Regions from separate parts of the Pseudoduganella sp. GW821-FHT05F09 genome, predicted to be linked through region 3. Evidence: predicted binding sites of a transcription regulator. Region 3 holds the regulator's gene; each other region holds the start of a gene.

Region 1 (5,932 bases), on a different contig from region 3:
CAGATGCAAGATCAGGAAAATCAAGCAGTCCCTAATCCCGAGGCGGAAGCAGCGCCAGCGCAGCCATCGACTCCCGCCGACGCCGGCGCGCCTTCGCTGGAAGAGCAGCTGGCCAGCACCGAAGCCCGCCTGGCCGAGATGCACGACGCCTTCATGCGCGCCAAAGCCGACGGCGAGAACATCCGCCGCCGCGCCCAGGAAGACGTTGCCAAAGCGCACAAATTTGCGGTGGAGAGCTTCGCCGAGGCCATGGTGCCGGTGAAGGACAGCCTGGAAATGGCGCTGAAAGTGGAGTCGCCGTCGCTCGAATCGCTGAAAGAAGGCGTGGAAATGACGCTCAAGCAGCTCAATTCCGCCTTCGAAAAGAACCGCCTGCTGGAAATCATGCCGGTGCAGGGCGAGAAGCTGGACCCGAACAAGCATCAGGCCGTGGCCGTGGTGCCCGCCGAGCAGGAAGCCAATACCGTGGTGTCCGTGCTGCAAAAGGGTTACATGATCGCCGACCGCCTGCTGCGTCCGGCCATCGTGACGGCCGCGCAAGCGAAGTAAACGGTTTCGCGCAAGCACTTGAAATCACACAGCATTTCCCACATATAAGCAGCATCTGAAACTTAGAACACAAGGAAAATAAATCATGGGCAAAATCATCGGTATCGACCTGGGAACCACCAACTCCTGCGTTTCGGTCATGGAAAACGGTCAACCCAAGGTCATTGAAAACGCGGAAGGCGCGCGCACCACTCCTTCGATCATCGCTTATCAGGAAGACGGCGAGATCCTGGTTGGCGCGACTGCGAAGCGCCAGGCGGTCACCAATCCCAAGAACACCCTGTACGCGGTGAAGCGCCTGATCGGCCGCAAGTTCGAAGAAAAAGAAGTGCAGAAGGACATCGCGCTGATGCCTTACCAGATCACCAAAGCCGACAACGGCGATGCGTGGATCGGCGTGCGCGACAAGAAACTGGCTCCGCCGCAGATCTCGGCTGAAGTGCTGCGCAAAATGAAGAAAACGGCGGAAGACTACCTCGGTGAAGAAGTCACCGAAGCCGTGATCACCGTGCCTGCCTACTTCAACGACTCGCAGCGCCAGGCCACCAAGGACGCCGGCCGCATCGCTGGCCTGGACGTCAAGCGCATCATCAACGAACCAACCGCAGCCGCACTGGCCTTCGGCCTGGACAAGACCGACAAGGGCGACCGCAAGATCGCCGTGTACGACTTGGGCGGCGGTACCTTCGACGTATCGATCATTGAAATCGCGGACGTGGACGGCGAGAAGCAGTTCGAAGTGCTGTCGACCAACGGCGACACCTTCCTGGGCGGCGAAGACTTCGACCAGCGCGTGATCGACTACATCATCGACGAGTTCAAGAAGATCAACGGCCTGGACCTGAAAAAAGATCCGATCGCCCTGCAGCGCATCAAGGCTTCGGCCGAGCGCGCGAAGATCGAGCTGTCGTCCTCGCAGCAGACCGAGATCAACGAGCCCTACATCGCCATGGCGAACGGCGCGCCGGTCCACCTGACCCTGAAGATGACCCGCGCCAAGCTGGAATCGCTGGTTGAAGAACTGATCAACGCCACCATCGAGCCATGCCGCACCGCCATCAAGGATGCAGGCGTGAAAGTATCGGACATCGACGACATCATCCTGGTCGGCGGCATGACCCGTATGCCTAAAGTGCAGGAAAAGGTCAAGGAGTTCTTCGGCAAGGATCCACGCAAGGACGTGAACCCGGACGAAGCCGTGGCCGTGGGCGCCGCGATTCAGGGTTCCGTGCTGTCGGGCGACCGCAAGGACCTGCTGCTGCTGGACGTGACCCCGCTGTCGCTGGGTATCGAAACCCTGGGCGGCGTGATGACCAAGATGATCCACAAGAACACCACGATTCCGACCAAGTTCTCGCAAGTGTTCTCGACCGCCGACGACAACCAGCCTGCCGTGACCATCAAGGTCTACCAGGGCGAGCGTGAAATCGCGGCCGGCAACAAGGGCCTGGGCGAATTCAACCTGGAAGGCATCCCGCCGGCATCGCGCGGCACGCCGCAGATCGAAGTGACCTTCGACATCGACGCCAACGGCATCCTGCACGTGGGCGCCAAGGACAAGGCCACCGGCAAGGAAAACAAGATCACCATCAAGGCGAACTCGGGCCTGACCGAGGACGAGATCCAGAAGATGGTGAAGGACGCCGAGCTGAACGCGGAAGAGGACAAAAAGGTCAAGGAACTGGCCGAGTCGCGCAACCAGGCCGACGCGCTGGTGCACTCCACCCGCAAATCGCTGACCGAATACGGCGACAAGCTGGAAGCGGGCGAGAAAGAGAAGATCGAAGCGGCCATCACCGATCTGGAAGGCTCGATCAAGGCCGGCGACAAGGCCGACATCGACGCCAAAGTGGCAGCGCTGTCGACCGCTTCGCAGAAGCTGGGCGAGAAGATGTACGCTGACATGCAGGCCCAGCAAGGCGCTGCCGGCGCCGAAGGCGGCCAGCAGGCAGGCGGCCAGCAGGAAGCCAAGGCGCAGCAGGACGACGTGGTGGACGCTGACTTCAAGGAAGTCAAAGACAGCAAGTAATTAGTCCACCGGCTGCGGCCGCAAGACTGACGCCGAGCCGTGCATCCCTGGAAAGGGGCCGGCTCGGCTTTTTCGCATAATCAGTACCAGTAGATACAGCAAGGTGCCTCCACATGGCAAAGCGTGATTTTTACGAGATTCTCGGCGTCGCGAAGAATGCGTCCGAAGACGAGATCAAGAAGTCCTATCGCAAACTGGCGATGAAATACCATCCGGACCGCAATCCGGACAGCAAGGAATCGGAAGAGAAGTTCAAGGAGGTCAAAGAGGCCTACGAGATGCTCACCAATCCGGAAAAACGCGAAGCGTATGACCGCTACGGCCATGCGGGCGTGGACCCGAACATGGGCGGCGGAGGCGGCGGCGGTTTCGGCGCGGGCGGCTTCGGCGATGCCTTCGGCGACATCTTCGGCGACATCTTCGGCGGCGGCGGCCGCGGCCGCAGCGCCGGTCCGCAGGTCTACCGCGGCGCCGACTTGCGCTACAACCTGGAAATCACGCTGGAGCAGGCCGCGCACGGCTTCGACACCACCATCCGCGTGCCGTCCTGGGACAAGTGCGACACCTGCCACGGTTCCGGCGCCAAGCCGGGCACCGCGCCGGTGACGTGCTCGACCTGCGGCGGCCACGGCCAGGTGCGCATGCAGCAGGGTTTCTTCAGCATCCAGCAGACCTGCCCGAAATGCCACGGCACCGGCAAGATCATCACCGATCCTTGCTCGCCTTGCGGCGGCGCGGGCCGCATCAAGCGCAACAAGACGCTGGAAGTGAAGATCCCGGTCGGCATCGACAACGGCATGCGCATCCGCTCGTCGGGCAACGGCGAACCGGGCACCAACGGCGGACCGCCGGGCGACCTGTATGTGGAAATCCACATCAAGCAGCACGCGGTGTTCCAGCGCGAAGGCGACGACCTGCATTGCGAAATGCCGATCTCGTTCGCGCGCGCGGCGCTGGGCGGCGAAATCGAAGTGCCTACGCTGTCGGGCAAGGTGTCGTTCACCATTCCGGAAGGCACCCAGTCGGGCAAGACCTTCCGCCTGAAGGGCAAGGGCATCAAGGGCGTGCGTTCCGGCTATCCGGGCGACCTGTTCTGCCACGTGGCGGTGGAAACGCCGGTCAAGCTGACCGACAAGCAGAAGGAACTGCTGCGCGAATTCGACCGTGCCACGGTCGAGGGCGGCTCCAAGCACAGCCCGCAAAGCAAGACCTGGCGCGACAAGGTGAAGGACTTCTTCGAATAAGCATCATTGCCCGGCGTAGATGATGCGCCGCAGCAAATCAGGTAAGATAGCAACATCCCGGACCGCCCCTTGCCAACCCGGCAAACGGGCGGTCTTCGCACGTATGAGAGGACATATGAGTGAACTAAGCGTAAGCGACAACGTCAGCGTTTCCCCACTGGCGGACCTGCTGGTCAACAACCGTGCCTGGGCCGATTCCATGGTTCAGCGCGATCCCGAATTCTTCAAGCGCCTGGAGCAGCAAGCTTCGCCGGAGTACCTGTGGATAGGCTGCTCCGACAGCCGCGTACCGGCGAATGAGCTGCTGGGCCTGGCGCCGGGCGACGTCTTCGTCCACCGCAACATCGCCAACGTGGTGGTGCACTCGGACCTGAACTGCCTGTCGGTACTGCAGTTCGCCATCGAAGTGCTGAAGGTCAAGCACGTGATCGTCGTCGGCCACTATGGCTGCAAGGGCGTGCACGCGGCCATGACCGGCACCCGCGTCGGCCTGGTCGACAACTGGCTGCGCCATGTGCAGGACGTGCACCAGAAGCACGAGCGCTACCTGGGCGACGTGCTGCCGCAGGGCCAGCGCGCCGAGCGCATGTGCGAGCTGAACGTGGTGGAGCAGGTGGTCAACGTCTGCCAGACCACCATCGTGCAGGACGCCTGGGACCGCGGCCAGCCACTGACCGTCCATGGCTGGGTCTACGGCCTGAAGGACGGCCACCTGCATGACCTCGAGATGACCGTCAGCGCCGGCCACGAACTGGCCGCCTGCATCAAGAACCGCCTGGAAAAATACGCCGCCATCGCGTAAGCGCCAAGCGCCGATTCGCATCGGCGTGTAGGGCGGGTTAGCGCGCCAGCGCGTAACCCGCCATGCTGACCCGCCCCTGACCCGATAATCTCCGCCCCCCCCTCCGCCCGCCCACGATATACTGTACATAAATACAGTATAAAGGCGAACCATGGAGCTCACCGACAAGCTCGAGATCCTGGCCGACGCGGCGAAATACGACGCGTCCTGCGCCAGCAGCGGCGCGCCCAAGCGCAACTCCATCGGCAAGGACGGCCTGGGCGCCAGCACCGGCATGGGCATATGCCACAGCTACACGCCGGACGGGCGCTGCGTCTCGCTGCTGAAAATCCTGCTCACCAACTTTTGCGTCTACGACTGCCAGTACTGCGTCAACCGGCGCACGTCCAACGTGCCGCGCGCCCGCTTCACGGTGCAGGAAGTGGTCAAGCTCACGGTCGATTTCTACCTGCGCAACTACATCGACGGCCTGTTCCTCAGCAGCGGCATCATCCAGTCGGCCGACTACACCATGGAGCAGCTGGTCGCCATCGCCCGCGAGCTGCGCGAAACGCACCAGTTCCGTGGCTACATCCACCTGAAAACCATACCCGACGCCGATCCCGCCCTGATCGCCGCCGCCGGCCTGTATGCGGACCGGCTCAGCGTGAACATCGAGCTGCCCTCGCAGGCCAGCATCGCGCGCCTGGCGCCGGAGAAGAACGTCCACACTATCAAGCTGGCCATGGGCGCCATCCGTCTGCGGCTGGACGAAAAGGCCGAGGAGCCCAAAGCGCCCGCCTTCGCGCCGGCGGGGCAGAGCACGCAGATGATAGTCGGCGCCGACGCCAGCGACGACAAGCACATCCTCGGCACAGCCGAAACCCTGTACAGCAGCTACAAGCTCAAGCGCGTGTACTACTCCGCCTTCAGCCCGATACCGGACAGCCCCAAAAGCGTGCCGCTGGCGCCGCCGCCCATGCAGCGCGAACACCGGCTGTACCAGGCCGACTTCCTGCTGCGCAGCTATGGCTTCCAGGTCAGCGAACTGCTGCCGGGTGACAGTACGCAACCCGGCAACCTGGCCCTGGACATCGACCCCAAGCTGGCCTGGGCGCTGGCCAACCGCGAGCACTTCCCCATGGACCTGAACCGCGCCGACGCCGGCATGATCGCGCGCGTGCCGGGCATCGGCCTGCGCAACGCGCAACGCATAGTCGAGCTGCGGCGTATGCGGCGCGTGCGCTACGCCGACCTGTCGCGCCTGCGCTGCAGCATGAAGAAGATCGCCCCCTTCATCATCGTGGCGGACTACGCGCCCGCGCGCGA
Region 2 (5,932 bases), on a different contig from region 3:
GGCCTCGTTGATGTCGTTGGCGTCGATATAGCGGCCGTCGCTGAGGGCGCCCAGGTCCACCATGCCGCTGCCGTCGTGGCGGAACAGATGGAAGTCGCCGTTGGCAAGCTGCGCCGAGCCTGCCACCACGCCGGCCTCGTTCATGCCGCCGACGTAGCTGTGCGTGCCGCCCAGCGCGCCCAGCAGCGTGGTGACGCCGTTGACCGAGGTGTAGGCATAGCCTTCGCTGTTGATGTATTGGGTGCCCGCCACCTTGCCGGCGTTGTTGATGCCGCTCAGGTAGTTGTAGCGGTCCAGCGGCGCGATCGGCGCCGGCACCATGGTGGTGGCGCCGTTGGCGTACACCGCCGGCCGCGCCAGATAGCTTTCGGGGCTGAAGTCGATCACTTCGCCGGCGATCTTGCCGTCCGCGCTGATGGCGCCCACGCGGTTGATGGGCGTGTCGAGCATGGTGTAGACGCCGTTTTTCCACAGATAGCTGTGCAGCGTATTGTCAACCGGGTCCTGCAGCACGCCCACCACCAGGCCGTCGTTGTTGATGCGCGTGGTGCTGGTGTTGCCGCTGCCGAGCAGGGTCATTTTGTAGTGCGGCGCGGCGGCCAGCGCGGGCGCGGAAAACACAGGGCAAAGCAGTAGCAGCAGCAATCTTTTTGATAGTTGCATGGTAAGCCTCGTAGCGGATGGGGTTGGCGCCGGACGGACATCCGGCATGCCGATGCTAGACCGGAAGCCGGCACAACAGCGCCACGCTGACTTGGTGCAATATCGCGAAAATGGCGCGCGGCATGCAATCGTGTGCAATCATTGCTCATGGATAAAATCAACCCCGACACCCTGTACGGCAAGGTCAGCCTGCGCCTGCTGCCCTTCCTGTTCCTGTGCTACGTGGCCGCCTACCTGGACCGCGTCAACGTCGGCTTCGCCAAGCTGGGCATGCAGGCCGACCTGCGCTATTCGGATACCGTGTACGGCCTGGGCGCCGGCATCTTCTTCATCGGCTATTTCCTGTTCGAGGTGCCGTCCAACCTGCTGATGGCGAAGGTGGGCGCGCGCCTGTGGATCGCCCGCATCATGGCCAGCTGGGGCCTGATCTCGGCCGCGCTGATGTTCGCCACCACGCCGGCCAGCTTCTACGCGCTGCGCTTCCTGCTGGGCGTGGCCGAGGCCGGCTTCTTCCCCGGCATCATCCTCTACCTGACCTACTGGTATCCGGCCGGCCGCCGCGCGCGCATCGTGGCGCTGTTCATGAGCGGGGTGGCGGTGGCGGGCGTGGTGGGCGGGCCGCTGTCGGGCTGGATCATGCGCGCCCTGGACGGCGAACTCGGCCTGAAAGGCTGGCAGTGGCTGTTCCTGCTCGAAGGCCTGCCTTCGGTGCTGCTGGGCGTGTGGACGCTGTTCTACCTGGACGACGGCATCCGCAGCGCGCGCTGGCTCAGCGCAGACGAGAAGCGATACCTGGAAGCCGCCATCGCGGCCGACGGCGGCGGGCGGCAGCACCTGCCGCTGGGCCGGCTGTTCGCCAGCGGCGCGGTGTGGCTGCTGGCGCTGGTGTACTTTTTGTTTGTGATGGGCTTGTACGGCGTGAGCTTCTGGCTGCCGCAGCTGGTGCGCAACACCGGCGTGCAGGACGTGTTCCAGATCGGCCTGCTCACCGTCATACCCTACGGCGTGGCGGCGGTGGCCATGGTGCTGGCCGCGCGCCATTCGGACCGCAGCGGCGAACGGCGCTGGCACGCCGCCATCGCCGCCTTCCTGGGCGCGGCGGGCCTGGCGCTGTGCACCTGGTACGGCCACGACACCCTGCCGGCCATGCTGGCGCTGAGCCTGGCCACGGCCGGCATCCTGAGCACCTTCCCCATTTTCTGGAGCCTGCCCACCGGCATGCTGGGCGGCGCGGCGGCGGCGGCCGGCATCGCGCTGATCAACTCGGTGGGCAACCTGGCCGGCTTCGCCAGCCCCTACCTGGTGGGGGCGGTGAAGGACGCCACCGGCAGCCCCGCCATCGGCATCTACCTGGTGGCGGCCAGCGTGGCGGCGGGCGGCGTGCTGGTGCTGGCCTGCGGACGGCGCCCGCCCGTGGCCTGACTATTTGCGGCTGGTCTGCCGCTTTTCATCGTGGTACTGCCACAGCACGTTGATGATCTTCCATTCGCTGCGCTGGTTCTTGTACAGGTGCATATAGTCTATCCACTCGTCGGCGGTCAGCTTCACGGTGGCGACCCGCTTGTCGATGTCCAGGATCTTGATTTCCACGCGCGGCGGCTGCGGGAATTTATTGCCGTCCTTGTTGAAGGTCCGGGCCACTTTCAGCATGGTGGCGTAGTCCGTCTGCATGACGAATTCCGTCCCGTCCGCCGCCTGCCAGTAGGTGCGCTTGGCGAGCTGCTCGTCCAGGCCGCGCGCCATCAGCGCCGGGTCCGCCTTGTGCTGCGATTCGATATAGTCCAGCACCGCCCGTTCTATCGCCTGCTGGTCCGCCGCAGCGGCGGTATCGGCGGCGTGGGCAAGGAAGGGCAGCAGCGCCAGGGTCAACAACAGCAGGGTACGTTTCATATGGTCCAGCCCTTTTTGGCAAGTTGGCAAGAGAGCCCCATGAGAACACGAAGCCGGCCGCCGTGGCAATGATGTTGAATACTGTATATAATTACAGTATCGCTATATCTGTCCCGTTCCGCCATGGCCGAAACGCGCCGCATTGCCCACCTCGACATGGACGCCTTCTACGCGTCCGTGGAGCTGCTGCGCTATCCGGAACTGCGCGGGCAGGCGGTGGTGATAGGCGGCGGCGCGCGCCACCAGCCGGTGCTGCTGCCGGACGGCACGCGCCAGTTTTCGCGCCTGCGCGACTATGTGGGCCGGGGCGTGGTCACCACCTCCACCTACGAGGCGCGCGCGCTGGGCGTGTTTTCCGCCATGGGCACCATGAAGGCGGCCGCGCTGGCGCCGGACGCGGTGCTGCTGCCGACCGATTTCGATTCCTACCGCCGCCTGTCGCGCCTGTTCAAGGCCGCCGTGGCCGAGATCGCTCCCCATATCGAGGACCGGGGCATAGACGAAATCTATATCGACCTGAGCGAGCATCCGGAGGAGACGCGCGCGCTGGCGCTGCGCATCAAGCAGGCGGTGCGCGACGCCACCGGGCTGTCCTGCTCGATCGGCGTGGCGCCCAACAAGCTGCTGGCCAAGATCTGCTCCGAACTGGACAAGCCGGACGGCGTGACCATCGTGTCGCACCAAGACATCCCCAGCCGGGTCTGGCCGCTGGCGGTGCGCAAGGTGAACGGCATCGGCCCCAAGGCGGACGCCAAGCTGGCCGCGCTCGGCATCGCCACCGTGGGCCAGCTGGCCGCCGCCGACGAGGCGCTGCTGCAGGAGCACTTCGGCCTGAACTACGCCAGCTGGCTCAAGCGCGTCGCGCACGGGCAGGACGAGCGCGCCGTGGTCACCAGCCACGAACCGAAGTCCATCAGCCGCGAAACCACCTTCGAGCGCGACCTGCACGCCAAACACGACCGCGAGGCGCTGTCCGACATCTTCACCCGGCTGTGCCAGCGCCTGGGCGAGGACCTGGCGCGCAAGCGCTATGTGGGCCGCACGGTGGGCATCAAGCTGCGCTACTCGGATTTCAGCCGGGCCACGCGCGACGTGACCCTGCCCGTGCCCACGGCGGACGCGGCCGCCATCCGGCGCGCCGCCGGCGAATGCCTGCGGCGGGTGCCGCTGGACCAGCGCCTGCGCCTGCTGGGCGTGAAAATCAGCGCGCTGTCCAGCCTGGACGACCCCGGACTGGACCTATCCGCAACACCCCGGCCCAGGCAGGGCGAACTTTTCGCGGACCTGTAACGCGCGCGTGTAAAATGTCGTTCCCCCAGAATTTAGTTGAACAAAGGCAAACTCAAATATGTGGTTCAAGAATCTGCAAATCTACCGTCTGCCCGCGCCCTGGGCATTTACTCCTGAACAACTCGAAGCAGCGCTGAGCACCAACGCTTTTTCGCCGGCCAGCAGCAATGAATTGCTGCGCCAGGGCTGGGACAAGCCGCGCCCGAACGGCGGCCTGGTGCACGTGGTGAACAACCAGATGCTGATCCTGCTGGGCACCGAGAAGAAGCTGCTGCCGGCCACCGTCATCAACCAGGTGGCCAAGGCCCGCGCGGCCGAGATGGAAGAAGCGCAAGGTTTCGCTCCCGGCAAGAAAGCCATGAAGGAGCTGAAGGAACGCGTGGCCGACGAGCTGCTGCCGCGCGCCTTCTCGATCCGCGGCAATGTGTGGACCTGGATCGACCCGGTCAACGGCTGGCTGGTGGTGGACGCCGCCAGCCCGGCCAAGGCCGACGAAGTGATCAAGCTGCTGCTGAAGGCGGTCGACCGCATGCCGCTGGAAAGCCTGCGCGTGCAGCGCTCGCCGGTCGGCGTGATGACCGAATGGCTGCAGGCCGACGATTCCCCGTCCGGCTTCACGGTCGACATGGACACCGAGCTGCGCGCCACCGGCGAGAGCAAGGCCGCCGTGCGCTATGTGCGCCACACGCTGGAAGCGGACGAAGTGCGCCGCCACATCGCCGCCGGCAAGCAGTGCACCCGCCTGGCCATGACCTGGGAAAGCAAGATCTCCTTCACCCTGACCGAGTCGCTGGCGCTGAAAGGCATCAAGCCGCTGGACGTGCTGAAGGAAACCGAATCGAGCACCCGCAACGACGACGAGCGCTTCGACGGCGACTTCATGCTGATGACCGGCGAGCTGAGCAAGATGATGGCCGACGTGGTCGAAGCCCTGGGCGGCGAAGCGAAAGCCTGATACCCCGCCGCACCGAAAAACCCGCTCTCTTGAGCGGGTTTTTTTTATTGCCTAGCTGGCGATGCCCAGCGCCTTCAGGATGGGCAGGACTTGCTCGGAAAAAATGCCGGCCAGGCGCTGCAATTCGGCCGCCTGCGCTTCGCTGTCCATCACCGCCCCGTCTTTCTGGATGCGCTGGCCCTGGCTGTTGAGGATGGCGATCACGAATGCCGCCCACTCGGCAGGATGCTTGCCTTGCATCTGCGCCAGCAGGAACAGCTGGTTGAAGCGGTCCAGCTGCATGCCGCTGCCGGTCACCGGCGAGGCCAGGTAGTTCACCTCGGTGCCGGTCTGGGCGAGCTGGCACAGGTGGCGGTTCAGGCGCTCGGTCTGCGGCCGGGCGCCGGCGATGGCGTGGTCGTCCTGGACCGCGGCCAGGCTGCCGGCGCCGGCCAGCAGGAACACGGCCTGAATGATTTGCTCCGGCGCCAGGCCCTGCGGCCGGCAAGCCGCCTCGATCTCGGCGATGCTGCGGTGCTGGTGGTCGGCCAGGAAGTCCAGCACCGGCTTGTATACCGCCTCCTGCAAGGTGACGTCGCCCAGCGGGCCGGCCATCTTCAGTTCGACGCTGCTGCGGGGCAGCGTCAGAACGACTTTTTGCTTGCGCAACAGATCCTGCTGCGCCGCCGGCGCCAGGCGGCGCGGTCCGCGCACCCAGTAGTCCTTGCGGAACTGCTGGTTGACCATGAAGTCGCGCACCGTCTGGCGGAACATCGCATCCGGGATCTCTGCCACCAGCGCCTGCTGCTCGGCGGTCAGATTGACCTGGTCGATATGGTCCAGGTAGTTGGCGGAGCAGGCGAAGCTGAGCTTGGCGTCGGCCAGGTGCTCGGCCATGGCCGCGAAGGACATCGGCACCCAGTCGCGGTTGAAATATTCATGCGCCAGATAGTTGCGGTTCATGCCTTTGAGGCGCTCGATGCGGGCCCCGACGCCCGGGTTGGCCGTAACAAAGGAAGGCTTGGTGGCGAACAGCCGCTCGACGAAGGCCAGCGAGTCGTCGATGCGCGGCACGATGCCTTTGCCGGGCGCGCCCATCACCTGGCTGTGTTCGGTGAGCAGGTCGCGCACCGGCGCCATGGCGGCCCAGCCCGG
Region 3 (5,932 bases):
TGGATCGAGTAAGCCATTTGACGGCGGCCCCAATCTTCCACGCGATGTACATTACCGCCGCGCGAGGTCACGCTGGCTTTGTAACGTTCGATCATCGCGGGCACTTGCTCGCTTTGGTCCGGATGGACGATAAATACGATTTCATAGTGACGCATGAAAACTCCCTTAAGGACTGTGAATATAGCCCACCCCGGCGTCAAGACGGGTGTGGGAAGAGGTAAGCCCGCGACTATAGCGCCTTTCCGCTGAAAAATCAAGCAGCCGCCGGCTTGCGCTGGCGCAAGGCCGGCAGCCCCTGCGACAGGCATGCTGGCGCCATGAGCCCAGCCAACGACGATTACGACACGCCTTGGAAAAGCGCCGTGATGGCCTATTTCCGCGAATTCATGGCGTTTTTCTTCCCCCGCGTCCATGACGCCATCGACTGGCGCCGGGAATACAGCTTCCTCGACCAGGAATTGGCCCAGGTGGTGCGCGACGCCAAGCTCGGCAGGCGCAGGATAGACAAACTGGTGCGCGTGACCGGCAAGGACGGCGGTGCCAGGCTGCTCTATCTCCATCTGGAGATCCAGCGCAGCCGGGAGAAAGACTTCGCCGAACGCATCTTTACCTATTACTACCGCCTCTACGACCGCTTCCGCTGCCCGATCGCGACGCTGGTGGTGCTGGCCGACCCTTATCCCGCATGGCGGCCGGACTGTTTCGAATGCGAGCTGTTCGGCTGCGAAGCCGGCATACGCTTTCCCACGGTCAAATTGCTGGACTTCTGGCCGCATTTGGACCGGCTATTAAGCAGCAACAACGCTTTCGCGCTGCTGACCGCCGCCCATCTGATGACGCTGCACACCCGCCACGAGCCCCGGAAACGCTTCGAATTCAAGGCAATGCTGACCTCGCTAATGTACGAGCGGCATTGGGACCCGCAGCGCATCCTCGATTTATTCAATGTACTAGACTGGATGATGAAAATCCCGGACGACCTGCAAGACCAGCTGGCCGTGCGGATTGAGGAACTAAACAGGAGTAAGGAAATGCCATTCGAGAACCTGATGATACGCATGGCCAAGGACCGTGCCCGAAAGGAGGGCCTGCAGGAAGGTAGAGAGGTGGGCCTGCAGGAAGGTAGGGAGGTGGGCTTGCAGGAAGGCAGAGAGGTGGGCTTGCAGGAAGGCAGAGAGGTGGGCTTACAGGTAGGCAGAGCGGAAGGCCGGGAGGAAGGCCGGGAGGAAGGCCGGGAGGAAGGCCGCCGGGCCGTGGTGCGCAAGCTGCTGCAACTGCGTTTCGGGCCACTTTCACCCAGTGCCGAACTACGCATCTCCCACGCGAAACCGGAAGAATTGAGCGCCTGGGAAGACAAAATCCTGCAGGCGCGCTCACTGGAGGAGCTTATCGGGCCCATTGCATGAAAATATTTCGCACATATCAACAAAATCCCTTGCATTAGCACGCGCACTGTACAAAAATACAGTCTGTCTATATCCACAGCTCTCAGAGCTAACGCACCATGATCAAGCTCACCGCACGTCAGGAACAAATTCTCAATCTGATCAAGGATGCCATCGACAATACCGGCTTCCCTCCCACCCGCGCCGAAATCGCCAACGAGCTGGGCTTCAAGTCGGCCAACGCCGCCGAGGAGCATCTGCAGGCGCTGGCGCGCAAGGGCGCCATCGAGATCGCCGCCGGCACCTCGCGCGGCATTCGCCTGCTGGGCGCGCACGCCGAATCGGCCGCCACCAAGCTGGCGCACGCGGCAGCCGCCGCCGCGTCCAATATGATGTCGCTGCCGCTGATCGGCCGCGTGGCCGCCGGTTCGCCCATCCTGGCCCAGGAAAACTTGGAAACCAGCTACAGCGTGGACCCTTCCCTGTTCTCCGCCAAGCCCGACTACCTGCTGAAAGTGCGCGGTGAATCGATGCGCGACATCGGCATCATGGACGGCGACCTGCTGGCCGTCAAAAAGGTGGACAGCGCCAAGAACGGCCAGATCGTGGTGGCCCGCATCGGCAACGAAGTCACGGTCAAGCGCTACAAGAAAACCGGCTCGACCATCGAACTGTTCCCGGAAAACCCGGATTTCAAGGTGATCACCGTCCATCCGGAAGCGGAAGAGTTTGCGCTGGAAGGCCTGGCCGTCGGCCTGCTGCGCAGCTGGCATTAATCGGCGGAAGGCAGCATGGCTAGCTTCAAACTTTACGGCAATTGCGAGTCCGGCCACAGCTACAAGGTCAAACTGGCCATGGAAGTGGCCGGTGTGCCGCACGAGTACGAGGAAATCGATCTGCGCCTGGAGCGCGCCGCGCGCCCGGAGCCCTTCCGCAGCCTGGCCAAATATGGCGAAGTGCCGCTACTGGTGCATGAAGACAGGGCGTATGTGCAGTCGAACGCCATCCTGCTGCATCTGGCGGAGCATTTGCAAGCCTACGGCGGCGAAACACAGCAGCGCCTGGAGCGCGTGCGCGAGTGGCTGTTCTGGGAAGCGAACCGCATCGGCTTTTCCATGGCACACCTGCGCTACGGCCAGAAGTTCGATCCCGAAGCTTACGCAGGCAGCGTGCTGCCCTGGTTCCGCAAGCGTTTCGACGCGGACATTGAACGCCTGGACGATGAACTGGCCGACGGCCGCGCCTTCCTGCTCGACGACAGCGTCAGCATGGCGGACTTTTCCATCTGCGGCTATTTGTACTGGCCCGAACAGGCCAATGTGAGCTACCCGCCACGTGTGCAGGCTTGGCTGGACCGCATCGCGGCCCTGCCGGGCTGGCGCCATCCCTACCGGATGGAAGGCGCGCAGCCCTGGTAATGCTGGAGGGGCAAGCCGCTTAGCAGGCTTCCAGCGCGCAGCTGAAATCTTCCAGCAAATCAGCCGTGTCCTCGATGCCGACGGACACGCGTATCAGCGACTCCGCAATCCCCATCGAGGCGCGGCGTTCCGCCCCCATCTCGTAGAAGATGGTGTGCGCCACCGGAATGATCAGCGTGCGCGTATCGCCCAGGTTGGAGGCCGGAATCGCCAGCTTCAGGCGGTTCAGGAAGTCGAAACAGTCGATACCGTCCTTCAGCTCAAAACTCAGCAGCGAACCGTGCGCGCGGAACAGCTCCGTGGCAATGGCGTACTGCGGGTGCGACTGCAAACCCGGGTAATACACCGCCGCCACGCGCTCGTCCGCCTCCAGCAGCTCGGCCAACGCCTTGGCATTGGCGCAGGTGCGCTCCATGCGCAGCGCCAGCGTCTCGGCGCCCACGGCGATGTGGTGCGCCGCTTCCGGCCCCAGCGAGGCGCCGAAATCGCGCAGGCCCTTGGCGCGGATCTGCGTGATGCCCCACTGCGCCGGCGCCGCCTTCTTGTAGTTTTCGAAAATATTCGGGAACTGCGTCCAGTCGTAGGCGCCGGTGTCGGTCAGGCTGCCGCCCAGCGCGTTGCCGTGGCCGCCGATCGACTTGGTCAGCGCATTGATCACCAGGCCCGCCCCCACTGCTTTCGGCTGGAACAGATACGGCGTGGTCATGGTGTTGTCCACGATGTAGAGAATGCCGCGCTCCTTGCACAGCTCGCCGATGCGCTTCAGATCCGCCACCTGGGTGCGCGGATTGGCGATGGTCTCGACGAAGACGATGCGGGTGTTGGGCTGGATCGCCGCCGCCACGTTGGCCACCTCGGTCGCGTCGACGAAATCGACCGCCACGCCCTGCCCCGCCACCGTCTGCCACAGCGAGTTGGTGTTACCGAACAGGAAGGACGACGACACCACATGGTCGCCTGCGCGCAGCAGCGCCTGGAACACGGCGCCGATGGCGCCCATGCCGGTGGCGAAGCACAAGGTGGCCACGCCCTGCTCCATCTTGTTCACTTTGTCTTCCAGCGCGGATACGGTGGGATTGCCCTGGCGGCCGTAGCGGAAGCCCGGTTCCTTGCCCTGGAATACCGAGGCCAGCTGGCGCGCGTCGCCGTAGCCGAAGGCCACCGAGGTATGCACCGGCTTGTGCAGCGAGCCGTGCTCGATGCCCTTCTGGCGGTCGTTGTGCAGGATGGTGGTAGTGAAACCGTAATTTTTCTTTTCTGTCATGATCTCAAGTCAAAAAAAAGCCCGGCGCGCTTGGCGGCCGGGCCGGGACATCACCCTTCGGTGGTGGCCGCGTTCAAGTTCAGCTGGGTCCGGCCCGCATCCTCCGCGGCCGCCGGTTTTTTCGGGTTGTGGCGGTTGTACTCCAGCTTGTCCAGGTAGTCGGGCGACACGTCGCCGGTCACGTAGATGCCGTCGAAGCACGACGCCTCGAACTTGGTCAGCTTGGGATTGACGTCGGTGATGGACTGCTTCAGCGCGTCGATGTCCTGGTACACCAGGTAATCGGCCGTGATCTCCTTGCACACTTCTTCCGTCGTGCGGCCGTAGGCGATCAGCTCGTCGCGCGTCGGCATGTCGATGCCGTACACGTTAGGGTAGATCACCGGCGGCGCGGCGGAGGCGAAGATCACCTTCTTGGCGCCGGAGTCGCGCGCCATCTGCACGATTTCGCGCGAGGTGGTGCCGCGCACGATGGAGTCGTCCACCAGCAGCACGTTCTTGCCCTTGAACTCGTGCGGAATCGCGTTCAGCTTCTGGCGCACCGATTTCTTGCGCGCTGCCTGGCCCGGCATGATGAAGGTGCGGCCGATGTAGCGGTTCTTGATGAAGCCTTCGCGGTACTCCACGCCCAGGCGCAGCGCCAGCTGGATGGCGGCCGGACGCGAGGAGTCGGGAATCGGCATGACCACGTCGATCTCGCCGTCCGGGATTTCGCGCTTGATCTTGTCGGCCAGGTACTCGCCCATTTTCAAACGGGTGGCGTACACCGAGGCGCCGTCGATGACGGAGTCCGGACGGGCCAGGTAGACGAATTCGAATACGCAGGGATTGAGCTGCGGATTGTCGGCGCACTGGCGCGCGTGCAGCTTCTTGTCGGCGTCGATGAAGATGGCTTCGCCCGGCTCCACGTCGCGCACGAAGCGGAAGCCCATGCCTTCCAGCGCCACCGATTCGGACGCGATCAGGTACTCGGTGCCCAGTTCGGTTTCATTGATGCCCAGGCACAGCGGACGGATGCCGTTCGGATCGCGGAAGGCCAGCAGGCCCACGCCGGCGATTTGCGCCACGGCGGCGTAACCGCCCTTGACGCGGCGGTGCAGCACGGTGACGGCCTTGAAAATCGCGTCCGGGTCCAGGTTCAGGCCGGTTGTGGCGGTCTGGATTTCGTGCGCCAGCACGTTCAGCAGCACTTCCGAGTCGGAGTCGGTGTTGATGTGGCGGCGGTCATTCTTGAACATTTCCTCTTTCAACTGTTCCCAGTTGGTGAGGTTGCCGTTGTGCGCCAGCGTGATGCCGAACGGCGCGTTGACGTAGAACGGCTGCGCTTCCTCTTCGCTGGACGAGCCGGCGGTAGGATAGCGGCAGTGACCGATGCCGGTGGTGCCTTGCAGCGAACGCATATTGCGCGTGCGGAAGACGTCGCGCACCAGGCCGTTGGCCTTGTGCATGGAAAACATGCTGCTGTGATTGGTCGCAATGCCCGCCGCGTCCTGACCGCGATGCTGCAGCAGCAGCAAGGCGTCATACAGCATTTGATTGACGGGTTGATGGGATACGACGCCGACGATGCCACACATGGTAGTGCTCCTGGACTGGTACTACGGATTTAAAGAATTCTAAAATTGCACATGCTGCGCGAAGGCAGCGGGCAGGAATGGTTTCACGGTGCGCGCACCGGTCTCCGCGAGCGGACTCAATAGCGCGTTCTTCCAGAAATCCTGCTGCGGTATCGTGGTCATCCCGCACAATATGACTGCGGCCAGCACGATTACAAGGCCCCGCCCCAGGCCGAACAGGCCGCCCAGGCCCCGGTCCGCCAGGCTCAGGCCGCCCGCTTTGATCAGCGCATCGACCGCCATGCCCAG

The links. Region 3 encodes LexA, which represses DNA repair genes until DNA is damaged. Its sites were predicted from a motif close to ACTGTATNNNNATACAGT; they were not measured.
Region 1: AC07S4_RS11005 (putative DNA modification/repair radical SAM protein) is a predicted target of LexA. The motif match lies at 4,745-4,762, and genes of this name have one in related genera.
Region 2: dinB (DNA polymerase IV) is a predicted target of LexA. The motif match lies at 2,634-2,651, and genes of this name have one in related genera.

What each region holds. Positions count from the first base shown of each region.
Region 1 covers NZ_JBWKSD010000003.1:258,999-264,930, forward strand. Annotated here, with positions in the region: gene grpE (nucleotide exchange factor GrpE) at 4-549, shown strand; gene dnaK (molecular chaperone DnaK) at 635-2,578, shown strand; gene dnaJ (molecular chaperone DnaJ) at 2,692-3,822, shown strand; gene can (carbonate dehydratase) at 3,938-4,624, shown strand; gene AC07S4_RS11005 (putative DNA modification/repair radical SAM protein) at 4,776-5,932, shown strand, end outside.
Region 2 covers NZ_JBWKSD010000012.1:2,741-8,672, forward strand. Annotated here, with positions in the region: gene AC07S4_RS28360 (hypothetical protein) at 1-663, opposite strand, end outside; gene AC07S4_RS28365 (MFS transporter) at 811-2,085, shown strand; gene AC07S4_RS28370 (nuclear transport factor 2 family protein) at 2,086-2,553, opposite strand; gene dinB (DNA polymerase IV) at 2,677-3,843, shown strand; gene AC07S4_RS28380 (recombination-associated protein RdgC) at 3,902-4,798, shown strand; gene AC07S4_RS28385 (class I SAM-dependent methyltransferase) at 4,850-5,932, opposite strand, start outside.
Region 3 covers NZ_JBWKSD010000011.1:108,134-114,065, reverse strand. Annotated here, with positions in the region: gene rpsF (30S ribosomal protein S6) at 1-155, opposite strand, end outside; gene AC07S4_RS27880 (RpnC/YadD family protein) at 318-1,406, shown strand; gene lexA (transcriptional repressor LexA) at 1,505-2,161, shown strand; gene AC07S4_RS27870 (glutathione S-transferase family protein) at 2,177-2,803, shown strand; gene AC07S4_RS27865 (cystathionine gamma-synthase family protein) at 2,823-4,067, opposite strand; gene purF (amidophosphoribosyltransferase) at 4,118-5,644, opposite strand; gene AC07S4_RS27855 (CvpA family protein) at 5,684-5,932, opposite strand, start outside.